Regions from separate parts of the Rothia sp. HMSC065D02 genome, predicted to be linked through region 2. Evidence: predicted binding sites of a transcription regulator. Region 2 holds the regulator's gene; the other holds the start of a gene.
The links. The regulator LexA, encoded in region 2, represses DNA repair genes until DNA is damaged. The targets are predictions, from matches to a motif close to TCGAACANNTGTTCGA.
Positions count from the first base shown of each region.

Region 1: uvrA (excinuclease ABC subunit UvrA) is a predicted target of LexA. The motif match lies at 5,293-5,308, and genes of this name have one in related genera.

Region 1 covers NZ_KV820092.1:397,033-403,872, reverse strand. The annotation lists gene HMPREF3016_RS09225 (glycoside hydrolase family 1 protein) at 1-1,216, shown strand, start outside; gene HMPREF3016_RS09220 (GNAT family N-acetyltransferase) at 1,328-2,386, opposite strand; gene uvrA (excinuclease ABC subunit UvrA) at 2,383-5,271, opposite strand; gene HMPREF3016_RS09210 (MBL fold metallo-hydrolase) at 5,448-6,221, shown strand; gene HMPREF3016_RS09205 (formate--tetrahydrofolate ligase) at 6,834-6,840, opposite strand, start outside.
Region 2 covers NZ_KV820082.1:89,224-96,063, forward strand. The annotation lists gene HMPREF3016_RS03890 (ATP-dependent DNA helicase) at 1-1,747, shown strand, start outside; gene HMPREF3016_RS03895 (VOC family protein) at 1,910-2,278, opposite strand; gene lexA (transcriptional repressor LexA) at 2,381-3,049, opposite strand; gene HMPREF3016_RS11415 (hypothetical protein) at 3,555-3,683, opposite strand; gene HMPREF3016_RS03905 (LysM peptidoglycan-binding domain-containing protein) at 3,704-4,144, shown strand; gene HMPREF3016_RS03910 (imidazole glycerol phosphate synthase subunit HisH) at 4,437-5,099, shown strand; gene HMPREF3016_RS03915 (hypothetical protein) at 5,138-5,317, shown strand; gene HMPREF3016_RS03920 (HisA/HisF-related TIM barrel protein) at 5,322-6,074, shown strand; gene HMPREF3016_RS03925 (SseB family protein) at 6,262-6,840, shown strand, end outside.

The DNA.
Region 1 (6,840 bases), on a different contig from region 2:
AGACATCGCTCTCCTTGCGGAAATGGGGTTCAAAGTATTCCGGTTCTCCGTCGCTTGGTCACGTGTCTTCCCAAACGGTAACGAAACAGAACCAAATGAGGAAGGCCTCGCCTTCTACGACCGTGTGCTTGATGAACTTGAAAAATACGGCATCGAACCGCTCATCACTATCAGCCACTACGAAACACCGCTTTACCTTGCAGAACAATACAACGGCTGGGTAAGTCGCGATCTTATCGACTTCTACGAACGATACTGCCGGGTACTCTTTGAACGCTACGGCCACCGCGTAAAATACTGGCTCACCTTCAACGAAATCAATTCGGTGCTGCACCTACCGTTTATGTCTGGCGGTATTAACACCCCCAAAGAACAGCTGAGTGAGCAAGACCTTTACCAGGCAATTCATCATGAGCTTGTCGCCTCAGCGCGCGCTACCCGTGCTGCCCGTGAGCTCGTACCTCAAGCCCAGATTGGCTGCATGATTTTAGCAATGCCCACCTATCCGCTCACACCATCACCCCAGGATGCGCTCGCCACCCTGCACGCCGAACACGCGAACTTTGCCTTCGGCGACGTGCACGTTCGTGGAACCTACCCCGGATATTTCCTACGCATGCTCCACGAAAAAGGTATCGAGCTCAACATTACCGAACGAGATCGGGAAGACCTCAAAAATACGGTCGATTTTGTCTCGTTCAGCTACTACATGTCCACCTGTGCCAGCAGCGACCCAAGCCGCGGCGAAAGCAACGAAGGGAATATTCTCGGTGGAGTATCTAACCCAACATTGACCGCTTCCGAATGGGGATGGCAGATCGATCCTGTCGGGCTGCTTATTGTACTCAACCAGTACTGGGACCGCTGGCAGAAACCTCTTTTCATCGTCGAGAACGGCTTAGGCGCACGCGACGAACTTGTTGAGGTCGATGGTGAAATGACTGTGATCGATGATTACCGTATAGATTATCTGCGGGCACACCTGGAACAGGTGCGCGAAGCTATTGCCGACGGTGTGCAGCTACTCGGTTACACTACGTGGGGCTGTATCGACATGGTTTCAGCGTCTACAGCGCAGATGTCGAAACGCTACGGTTTCGTCTATGTAGATCGTAATGACGATGGTTCGGGATCGCTCTCCCGCTACCGTAAGAAGTCTTTTGAATGGTACCGTCGAGTGATCGCATCTAACGGTGCGGAGCTTGAGAACTCCTAGTAAATCTTGTGAGAAATGCAGGGTTGGTCTTCGGGTAAGTTTCCGAAAGACCACCCCCGTGTTGTGGGCGCTCACTGAAATTCTCTGACTCTCACCAAAAATTTACGAACCTTACGATGCTTCATCGAGCGGCATATCGTGCATGCTCGTTGAGACAAACTCCCACCATGTAGGGATGAATCCGGCTGCCAAAGCCACGCGCTGTGAGAGCACATGTGAAGGACTGGTTCCATAAAATGGAACACGCCCATCGGCAAGAACCATTCGGGAAAGTTCATATACAAGATGCGTAGCAAGCCCTCGTTGTCGTACCTGTGGCAGCACATCAATACCGATTTGACGCATCAGTGGCGAATCGTCGCTTGCACCCGCCATTGCTAAAGGATCTGCCAAAGCAGTGGCGGCGTCAGGGTCAAATGCGGCAAGGACCATAATATCGGGGCGACGATCGCTAAACCCTAAGGCGTTCGAATACCGTGGATCGCCACGAAAACGCTCGTACTGCTCGGGTTGAAGGAACTCTATTCGCACCGAGAATTCCGAAACCGCCGTATCATCTTCATCTGCCCCTAAAGCATCTGCCGAGGCGTTCGGTACTTTCGTCACCGTGTGAAGACTGCAAATATGTTGCCGTAAGGATTCGCGAAGCGCCCCGCTATCCACCCGGCGCATCATGCCGATTCCGGGTACCGCGCATTTAACCTCTTGCGCCGGAACATCCGGCGGAACCACAGATTCAAGCAGGTTGCGTGAAGGCGTGTAATATACGCTTGTTCCGCTCACCTGCTGGCTGTAAGGGGTCAAGAGTTCATTCAGCTGGCGTAACGGTGCATAATCGCCCAGCCAATTTGAGAGATCCCCACGCATATACTCAGTGGCCGTTTTCAAAACCCGGGGATACTTTGCGCAAAGCAACCCCACGCCCAGATAGTTACCTACCCGAAGTTCCCAGGTATCAGCGTTGCGGCGGCGGGATGCGCTCATCTCTTCCGCTGGAAGCTGCAGTGCACTCAAGACCTCAGCACCCAGATTCTGTGCTTGAGAGATAGCTCCCGCAGGTAAACAGAAATCTGCCTCTAACTGAGCAGCAAGAATATGGCGTACTCTGTCGAGAGTTGTTACAGCACCGCGCATTTGCGCTCGCGGATGATTACCTGAAATATGACTCACACCAAAAGTTCCTTGATGAAACGTCCGGTATGAGATTCCTCAACCTGTGCGACGTCTTCAGGCGTTCCTTCGGCGATTACGGTGCCTCCACCATCGCCACCCTCCGGACCCATATCAATAATCCAGTCGGCACATTTAATGACATCAAGGTTGTGTTCAATTGTGATAACGGTATTGCCCTTATCAACGAGAGACTGAAGCACAGTTAAGAGCTTACGGATATCCTCAAAATGCAGACCCGTTGTAGGCTCATCAAGCACATAGATCGAACGACCGTTAGAACGCTTCTGCAGCTCTGCGGCAAGTTTCACGCGCTGCGCCTCACCACCTGAAAGCGTGGTTGCGGGCTGCCCTAGACGAATGTAGCCAAGCCCCACATCAACCAGCGTGTTCAAGTGCCGAGCGATCGGGGTGAAGGCCGCAAAAAATTCTGCAGCTTCCTCCACCGGCATTTCAAGCACATCAGAAATAGTCTTACCTTTGTAATGCACTTCGAGGGTTTCGCGATTATAGCGTTTTCCCTGGCAGGTTTCACAGGGCACATACACATCCGGCAAGAAGTTCATCTCAATCTTGAGGGTACCGTCACCCGAGCATGCTTCGCATCGACCGCCTTTAACGTTGAACGAGAACCGCCCGGGCGTATATCCGCGCACTTTAGCCTCATTCGTCTCGGCAAAGAGCTTACGAATATGGTCGAACACGCCGGTGTATGTCGCAGGATTCGACCGCGGAGTACGCCCAATAGGCGATTGGTCAACGTGAATAACCTTATCCAGATGTTCCAGACCGTCTACCTTCTTGTGCCGTCCTGGAACCTGTTTTGCACCGTTGAGTTTATTCGCCAGTGAGGTATAGAGAATATCGTTCACGAGGGTTGATTTACCCGATCCCGATACGCCTGTGATCGCGGTAAAAACACCTAGGGGGAAGGTAACATCAACATTTTTGAGGTTGTTCTCGCGAGCTCCATAGACCTTTAACACACGTTTACGGTCATGTGGGCGGCGTTTCTTTGGAACTTCAATAGAGCGCCGACCCGCCATATAATCACCGGTTATCGACTTTTTATTGGACAAAAGTTCTTTGTAAGTGCCCGAATGGACGATTTCACCGCCGTGTTCGCCCGCACCTGGTCCGACATCAACAATCCAGTCGGCTTCCCGCATCGTGTCTTCGTCATGTTCCACTACGATGAGGGTGTTTCCCATATCGCGTAGCTTTGTCAAGGTATCGATTAGACGTCGGTTGTCGCGCTGGTGCAAACCTATAGAGGGCTCATCCAACACATAAAGCACGCCAACGAGCCCGGAGCCAATCTGGGTTGCCAGTCGTATGCGCTGGGCCTCACCGCCCGAAAGCGTGCCAGCAGAGCGTGATAACGTCAGGTAATCGAGCCCTACGTCCAAGAGGAATTGCAAGCGTGCATCAAGCTCTTTAAGTACCTGGTCGGCAATCTTAGCCTCACGAGGAGTCAGCTTTAGGGCGCGCATAAAATCTAAGGCGGTACGAAGTGGCATAGCGGTTACATCCGCAATGGATTTACCCTCAATTTTGACGCTGAGAATAGTAGGGTTCAGCCGCGCACCGTGACATACCGGGCATGCAACCTGACGCATATATTGTTCGTAGCGATCACGCGCAAAATCAGATTCAGTTTCTTGATGTTTACGCATGATATTGGCTTTAACACCCTCAAACCCGGAAGTATAGCGGCGTTCGCGTCCAAAACGGTTGCGGTACGAGACCTCAACTTTAAAATCTTTGCCCTCCAGAATTGCTTTGCGAACTTTGGCAGGAAGATCTTTCCACGGAGTGTTAAGATCAAATCCGAGCTCTTCGCCGAGACCTGCAAGAAGACGCAGCCAATACTCGGTGGTAGATTTTCCCTGCGACCACGGAGCAATAGCACCTTCACCCAGAGTCATGTCTGGGTTGGGTACTAAAAGATCTTCATCAACTTCAAGCCTGGAACCAATACCATCGCAAGCTTGGCATGCGCCGAAGGGCGAGTTGAAGGAGAAGGCACGCGGCTCAATAGTGTCCACCTGCAGGGGGTGATTGTTGGGGCAGGCAAGGTTTTCACTAAATGTTCGGGTGCGTTCGGGTGAATCTGCCTGTACATCTACGAATTCGATGAGCAAGCGGCCATCGGCTAGTCTGAGTGCGGTCTCCACGGAATCGGTCAGTCGCTGGTGAATACCCTCCTTAATCACGATACGATCTACCACAACGTCAATGGTGTGTTTGTATTGTTTCGCTAGTTTAGGAGGATCCGAGAGTTGAACTGTTTTTCCGTCCACCCGGGCACGCGAATAGCCCTGTGTCACCAAGTCTTTGAACAGATCAACAAACTCACCTTTGCGAGCTGATACCACGGGGGCAAGAACCTGCAAACGCGTACGTTCGGGGTATTCCAGCAGTGCATCGACAATCTGCTGCGGGGTTTGCTTGGTAATTTCTTCACCACAGACAGGGCAATGCGCACGTCCTACACGGGCCCACAGCAGGCGCATATAATCGTAAATCTCGGTGATGGTGCCTACCGTCGACCGCGGGTTTTTCGAAGTAGATTTCTGGTCGATAGAGACCGCTGGCGATAGCCCCTCAATAAAATCAACATCAGGCTTATCTACCTGCCCAAGGAACATACGTGCGTAGGAAGATAGTGATTCAACGTACCTGCGCTGTCCCTCTGCGAAGATGGTGTCAAAAGCAAGTGAAGATTTACCCGATCCCGATAGACCCGTAAAAACTACCATTGCGTCACGTGGAATCGTAAGATCAACATTTTTGAGGTTGTTCTCACGGGCACCCTGCACACGAATGCTACTCAAGTCGTTTGACTGCAAAGGGGTGGTTGCTGATCCAGCGCGGGGAGGCATCGAAAATCCTTTCGTCTATCTTCGAATCTACATTCTACGCTCTTTCGGCGGGGATAGCATGCTTTATGATGCAGGTTTGACTCGTGGCGAACTTTTTCCTGGTGACTTTCATTCCCGTTACCCCCTTATACCTGCCGCTAGAAACGGGATATACACCGCATCAGTACACTGGATATATGGCTACTTATCCCGAATCAACTCTTATCTTCGAAAATCCGGAATTTACGGTACGTGCCCTAAGCGTCTCAGACATGGATAACAGCGTCTACCTGATCACGATTCGCCATACTGGTGAGCAAATGCTGATCGATCCCGCTTATGATGCGGAAGCACTGTATACCTTCACGCTTGAGGCAATCATGCAGGACTGTCCAAACCTAGCCCTTACAGAAGAGAACGACCGCCGAGTGCGCATTCTCGAATCTGAAGAAGATTTCGAACCTATCCCCCGCCGTGCTCTTGGCGTGACGGGTATTATGGTCACCCATGGGCACTGGGACCACATTCGTGCTCTGCGCGAGCTTGAATCTCTCACCGGTGCCATTACTTATGCAGGATCCGCGGACGCCGAGGCCATTCGTGCGCAAGAAAATTTCACGGTCGAAAACGAGTTAAACGGCGGCGAAGTTTTTGATTTTTGCGATACAGAGCTGCAGGTGCGCGCTATTTCCGTTCCCGGGCATACTCCTGGATCCATCGTATATTCTGTGCAGACCACATGGGAAGATGACTCCCCTGCTACCTTGCTTTTCACCGGCGATGCGCTCTTCCCCGGCGGCGTAGGCAAGACCGATTCTCCCGCGCAGTTTGGCGAACTTTTCTCAAACGTTCTTGAAAAGCTCTTTGGAAACTTTGATGATGAAGCGATTGTGCTTCCGGGTCACGGGCGTTCCACAACATTAGGCACCGAGCGTCCGCACCTTGAAGAATGGGGTTCACGGGGCTGGTAGCCCAGTACATCCTGTAGGCTTTCTAGCAGCACAAGTCTGGTTAAACAAAACGACCGCGCTACCATAGCGCGGTCGTTTTATGACACCCGGGGGTATCTATCACTCACTCAAACACAAGCAACTCGAGGACAATTCATGAAACCTTCGATCACTTGATAACTCAAGTTTAGCCTACTTTTGGGTCGGTTTTCTACATGGTTTTCACTCTCCAAAAACCTTAGATAAGCTGAGCGCATATTTGTAACCATTCTGTTATTTTTACCCCGCATGAAAGCAGGGCATTTAAATACCAATCGAGATTTTATTGATTTTTGTATGGCGTAAATCACTAAAACTTTTTTCTGGAAGTTCCGCGTCATACAGCCATTTTTCAAGGTATACCCCTAAATAACAGTATTGTTAAACCCGCGTAATCATGCGGGTTCTATACACCAATTGGTCTGTTTGAATGGTTTTTTCGCAACACACACGAAATCGGTAAAAACTACCCCTCGGTACAGCCCGCGAAGACACAGAAAAGGTGCCGTGCGCATCCCAACATAACGAGGATGCCCACGGCACCTTATCAAGCTTGCCTTCGTCTTTTATGGGCGAAATATGACCCAGAAACCACTACGAA
Region 2 (6,840 bases):
GACCGCAACCCTGGCCCTCCAGGCGCAGATCGTAAAACGAGACCTTCCAAAACTTATGGAGGCACTCTCTTCTGAGCCCGAATCTGAAAATCAGGTCGCAATCCTCAAGGGCAGGAACAACTATCTATGCCTGCACAAACTCGACGGCGGATACCCCGAAGAGGAACCCGATACCCTCTTCGACATGCCTCAGCATAGTACGTCTCGCATCGGTGAAGAGGTGCTGCGGCTCAGGTCATGGGCGGAAAAAACCGAAACCGGTGACCGCGACGAACTTAAACCCGGTGTATCGGATCGTGCCTGGGCGCAGGTATCTGTGAGCGCCTCAGAGTGTTTGGGAAAACGCTGCCCCCTCGTTGAGGAGTGCTTTAGTGAGCGGGCGCGCCAAGAAGCATATGAAGCCGATCTCGTGATTACTAATCATGCGCTGCTTGCCATCAACGCTTTTGAAGGTTTAGGTGTACTTCCCGAACACGATATCGCTATTATTGACGAGGCGCATGAGCTTGCAGACCGCGTGACCGGTGCGGTGACGGATTCCCTTTCTGCTTCCTTAATCAGGCGTGCCGCTCGCGATATCCGCAAGAGCTCCAAAGCAGACTCCAGCGCGCTCGAACAAGCCGCCGGTTCTTTAGAAACCGCATGTGAAGGTGTTTCTGAGGGCTTGATAGAAAGGCTCGAAGGGCGACTTCTGAACGCACTCGCGGCTGTAGCCGATGCCGCACGGGCGGCGCTTTCCGACTCTAAGAGCGACAATAAAGAGGCGGATGCCGGGCTTCAGATGGCTCGTTCACGTGTCTCTGAGGTACACGATGCCGCAACGCGTATGCTGGAGTCTGCCGAACATCGCGAAGTGCTGTGGTTATCACGCCAGGGTGGTTGGGAAAACGGACGATATACCGCAGCTTCCGATCAGGATCCCGCCACACTCCACGTTGCTCCTTTGAACATTGGAAGCCGTTTGCGTGAGGGGCTTTTTGAGGACCGTACCGTTATTCTTACGAGTGCAACCCTTACCGTGGGTGAATCCTTCGATGCGGTAGCAGGTGCCCTAGGGTTAGCGGGGCCGCAGGCTCCGCGCTGGGAAGGTCTTGATGTGGGCTCTCCTTTTGATTATCCACGGCAGGGAATTCTGTACGTGGCTTCCGACTTGCCCAAACCGAGCTTTGGCGTGAATCCTCAGCAGCTCGAACGATTACGCGAATTATGTGAAGCTTCTGGTGGTGGGGCTCTGGGGTTATTCTCGTCGAAGCGAGGTGCCGAGCAGGCGGCTGAATATGTACGTCAGCACACGGATTTGAATATTCTCTTGCAGGGAGAGTCCTCATTGCGGGCTCTTGTCGAGGAGTTTACTGAAGATATAAATGCTTGTCTTTTCGGCACCATGAGCCTTTGGCAGGGAGTGGATGTTCCCGGAGACTCCTGTCGTCTGGTACTGATGGACCGTATACCGTTCCCGCGCCCAGACGATCCTCTCGCTCAAGCGCGTACCCGTGCCGTGGCAGAAAAAGGCGGGAATGGGTTTATGGCTGTTTCGGCATATCATGCGGCAATCCGCATGTCTCAGGGAGCAGGGCGATTGATACGTTCCGTCCACGATCGCGGGGTAGTGGCGATCCTTGACTCTAGGCTGGCGACTCAGCGATACGGTGGGTACCTGATGCGGGCGATGCCTAACCTTTGGACCACCCAGGATAAGAATGTTGTTTTGGGTGCTTTAGAACGGCTCTATCAGAGTATTGACTAAAAGCAATAAGATACGCGGGTTTAATACACGTTGTATTCCGGTACTGGTACCGAGACATAAACGTAGCGAAGCGTCCATAGATGTAATGTGGGAAAGGGAGGGTACCGTTCGACGGTACCCTCCCTGATGTATTGTGCGTTTATGGCTGCCTATAGTAATTAGTTAGTCTATCGGGGCAACTCGGATATGGTTCCCATCTAGATCACTTGCTACGAAAGTCATCCCAAATACATCACGATGGGGCTCTTCCAATATGACAACCCCTTGTTCCACCCAGGCTTGGTACTGCGTGAGGATTTCTGCATCGGAGCCCTTGAGATTTATACATACCTCAGACGTACGTGTTGAAGTTTCATGAAGAGTATTGCTTGCTCCGGTCCACAACGCTAGCGAGACTCCCGGCGCTAAATCCATGGTGACATAGCGTGGCGAGGTAAAACTGACCTCAAGATTTAGAATGCTCGTATAGAAGGACACTGAGGCCTCGATATCCGATACATAGACAATAAAAACGATCTCACGGTCAATCATTGTGCTGTTGTTCCTTCTGGACATGAGACGGTTGAATACGCAGGAACGGAACCTCTAGCGCGTGTCTTTTGAGAAAAACGCGCGCAGTTCAGAAGGTCCCTGTTAGATGCTTCGCAGAACAGAAACTACTTTACCCATCACCGTGGCGCGGTCGCCGAGTATGGGCTCATATTGGGAATTTCGGGGGAGCAGCCAAGTATGACCATCTACTTGGCGGAATACTTTGACGGTCGCTTCGTCGTCAAGAAGAGCCGCAACAATGTCTCCATTATCAGCGGTGTGTTGTTCACGCACAACAACCCAGTCACCGTCGCATATGGCGGCGTCAATCATAGAATCCCCTTTGACGCGAAGCATGAAGAGCTTCCCGCTGCCCACGAGCTGGCGGGGGAGAGAGAGAACATCCTCAACGGATTGCTCAGCCGTAATAGGACCACCAGCAGCAATGCGACCTACGAGGGGCACGGGAACCATATCCTCATCGCTCACCTCAAATGTAGGCAGCTCCGGAAAATGGGCTGAAGCGCCCTCAGACTCTATATCGTCAAGAATCTCGATGGCACGCGGTAGTTTTGGATCGCGGCGAATATATCCCATCTTCTCAAGACGACCGAGCTGATGAGTCACCGAAGAAAGTGAAGCCAATCCAACGATATCGCCAATCTGACGCATCGAAGGGGGATATCCCTTCTGCTCGATTTCTGTACGAATCGCATCCAAAATTTTCTGCTGACGTGGAGTCAGCGGAGGGCGCTGAGCTTCGGGTGTCATGCGGAGCCTTCTTTCTAACTATTTGCGCACGCTATGGTTCCTAGAACATTGACTGGATCCAGGTAGGCATAACGATGAACCGTCTCGTTCTCAGTCTAAAGCATCAGAGGGAAAACTTCAAACAAATATTCTATGAACCTTGAATATAATCGAAGAAATATTTAGTAACTTTCTACTAGACTATCGAAACTAGATTCGATATAGTTGGTGTCTACGGAAGACATATTCGATAAAAGTTGAGGTTTTTCGGTGGGGTGTTCTAGTTCAAGCTCTTGCTATGCAGGGATTATCGGTCTTCGAAGTACTTCGGTATTTCTAGAGCATCTTGAGAGAATCCGAAAGCAAAATATGTGCTTTCTGCAAGAATATGAACTCATGCCAACCGCATTATGAGCGCTGAGAATGGTGTGTAACGGCGAGGATATGAACTGGTCACACACCAGCGGAAAGGAAAATACTATGGCAGCGGCTACTTCTTCCTCCCGAATTCCGGCGGGGTTAACCGTTATTCACCCAGCTCGTGTTCGACAGGACTCTTATCAAACACGTTCACACTATGCTTCATCACGCCGTTCCCGTATGTCGCATCCTCGGCTAACTTCTTCCCAATCACGTGCTGTATACGAGACTTCATTCTCAGCTACACCACAGAAAGTGAACGTCACATCTTCCTCTCAGACTCAGCAGAGCGTAAACGGTAAAACATCAAGCGGACAGCGGCGGGTTCCAGAAAAACTTAAAGGGGTGTCGGTGGTTAATAAGCGCAATCCCTCATTTTTCACACGTGCTATGCATCGCTCTAGGGCTCTGAAAAATTGGGTTTTTGGCATTCCGCTGATAACGCTGGCGGCCCTTGTCGTTCTTGGGGCGTTCATTCTTATATCGCCGCATACAGCAAACGCTGGAAATAATTCTCAAGGTGCAGGAACCCGGTACGTGACCGTTCAATCTGGAGATACGCTCTGGGATATTGCGCAAGAGGTAGACCCGAAGACTGATCCACGCGACACCATGGTGCAGATCAGTAAACTTAATGATCTGCAGGGTTCAACTGTCAAAGTCGGGCAGCGTCTAGAAGTCCCAAATGTGCGATAGCAGTCATAGTTGCTATCTAGAAAACGTGACTGGATGTGCGCTTATCATAACTATCTGCATTCTTTGTTCTCATGACTAATTTGAGACTGGTGGCTTTGAAGGGACCTGTATCGCGTAGGGCCCTTTTATGGACATATGGTGCTCAATACAGGCGATGTAACATGCGGTATGCAATGATAGCGTGAGATTAGGGGCAGAAACCTTGGAGTTTGTACCCTAGAGATACATGACATTTGTATGCTCGCCCGGTTACTCGTCTGGAATCCGGTGGGAGCGGAACTAAGGAGTCTCTATGCCCACACGTCCCACCGTAGCTATACTTGGCGAATTTGGTACATATGGCGAGCTCCAGCAAGCGTGCGAGCGCGTCGGTGCCCAAGCGTTCGTTACCACAGATCTCAATTCTCTACGAGACGCTGATGGTATGGTGATTGCTGGCCATAAGAAATCTCTCGAAACATACGAGGCTGTGCGGAAATTCCACGGTGATCGGGTGCTTGGCAGGCGCGTTGCAGGCGGTCGTCCTGTCCTCGTTGCCGGGGCTGGTTTTGGGATGCTGTTTGAAGTTATCCGAACCGTGAACCCAGATCTTGGAGACCTTGATATTTCTGCACTGGGAGAGTGGCCGGGTGCTGCACAAGATCTGGCTACCGCTGGGGCTCATCGAGGACACTATAGGGTTGAGGCTGCTGCGTCCAGTAAATTTTTACAGGATCTTCCTGAACCCTTGAACTTCAAGGCAGAGGATGGCGTGTTTACTTGGGATTTTGACCAGAGTATAGACTATATGGAGCCGCCTGCTGTCAGTTGGACTGATGCAGATCCGCGTTATATTGCAGCTGTCGAGAATGGTCCTCTCACAGCAATTCAATTTTGTCCGGTAGCTTCGGGTGCTGCAGGTGAAGAATTTCTTCGCCGCTGGGTTGCGCATCTTCCCGTCATGAACCGTTTGTAGCATCATAAATTTTACGAAAAACTGCGAAGGAGCATCATATGTCACCTCTATACTCCGGACTTATTCTTATGACTGTTGGGGCATTCTTTGCCGGTGGGGGTATATCTTTCCGTAAACAGGGCATATCTTTTGGCGCGCAGATTGTGCTGTGGATTATTGCTTTAGCCCTCTTCGGCTACGGAGCATATGTAACTTTCGTATACGGGTCACAGGGATAAGAATATGGGTACTCTAGAACTTCTTCCCGCAGTCGATATTGCTCAGGGGCGTGCAGTGCGTCCCGTAGGCGGTCGCCTCTCCCAACAGAGTGAGGGTACAGATCCAGTGGAAGCGGCTCTATCGTGGTGTCGTGCGGGGGCACGATGGATTCACCTTGTTGATCTGGATATGGCGTTTGGTCGTGGTAACAACACCTGCATCCTTCGAGAGGTTATTGATCGAGTTCGTGCGACAGCTCAGAATCCTATCAAAATACAGGTCAGTGGCGGTGTTAAAGATGAACGTTCTTTGGAATTCGCCTTGAGTCTTGAACCCGATCGCATCAATGTGACGTCGGCGGCGCTGCAGTATCCGGCATGGTTAGAGAAAACACTAGGACACTATGGTGAGCGGATAGCTCTGGGTTTGGACGCTCGCAATGGAACCGTTGTAGCACGTGGGACCGAATGGTGTGGCGATTCCGTGCATAACACGGTGCGGTGGCTGCAAACTGCGGAAGCATGCCGATATATTGTGACAGATGTAAGCCGAGATGGTGCTCTCTCAGGGCCTGGGCTACAGCTGCTTCGTGAAGTTCTCAGTCTCACTGAGCATCCCGTTGTGGCTTCGGGAGGTGTTGCTTCCCTGGAAGATATTCGCACTCTTCGTGCGCTGACGAATCAGGGCTTGGAAGGTCTTGTCCTAGGGAAGGCACTGTACGTCGGCAATTTTACTTTTGAGGAGGCTCGTAAGGCGGCTAATGATGATGCCTCATAACCCACAAGAACAACGGAATCTGTCTGAACCCCAAAAGCGTGCAGCTGCACGGCGCGCGTTGCCAGAGCATATTGCGGCTCAATTGCGCAGCGCTGGGAGGCAAACTGATACTGGCGGACAGCCCTGGAAAGGGAGGAACCTAGGAGAGGGAACGTCACAAACCCATCAATACTATGGAGACGATGGCTTGACGAACCCAGATTTAGCCCGGGTTCTGACCTCTTTTGAAGCTGATGAAGTTGATGAGGCAGCAGTTGTTGAAGCGTTGAGTGAAGTGCGAATATTTGCTCCGATTGTTGCTCAGCTTTCACAAGCTCATATAACCCATGATGGTCTGGTATCTGATAAAGAAGCTGATATGGCATTAGTTAGCTTGCAGGCTCCAGATGGTCGAAAAGCTCTTCCTGTTTTTACGAGTGTTGATGCTTTGACGCAGTGGCATCCGCAAGCTCGCCCGGTTGCAGCCTCTATGCGTAAAACGGCATTGAGTGCTGTGGAAGATGATAACCAACTCATCGTTGTGAATCCTGGTCAGAACCTCACCTTTGTGGTACGTCGCCCCGCTGTTTGGTCTTTGGCGCAGGGGAAACCGTGGATCCCTTCGTATCTCAACGACGAGGTACTAAATGAACTAAAGCGCCTTATCTCTACACAACCCGCTTTGGTGGATGTTCAATGCGATGTTGGTGACGGCGTACAGGCACGCACAGGCACGGGGAAGATCCTAAGGGGCGGAGGTGCCGGTCCTGAACTTGCGATTAAACTT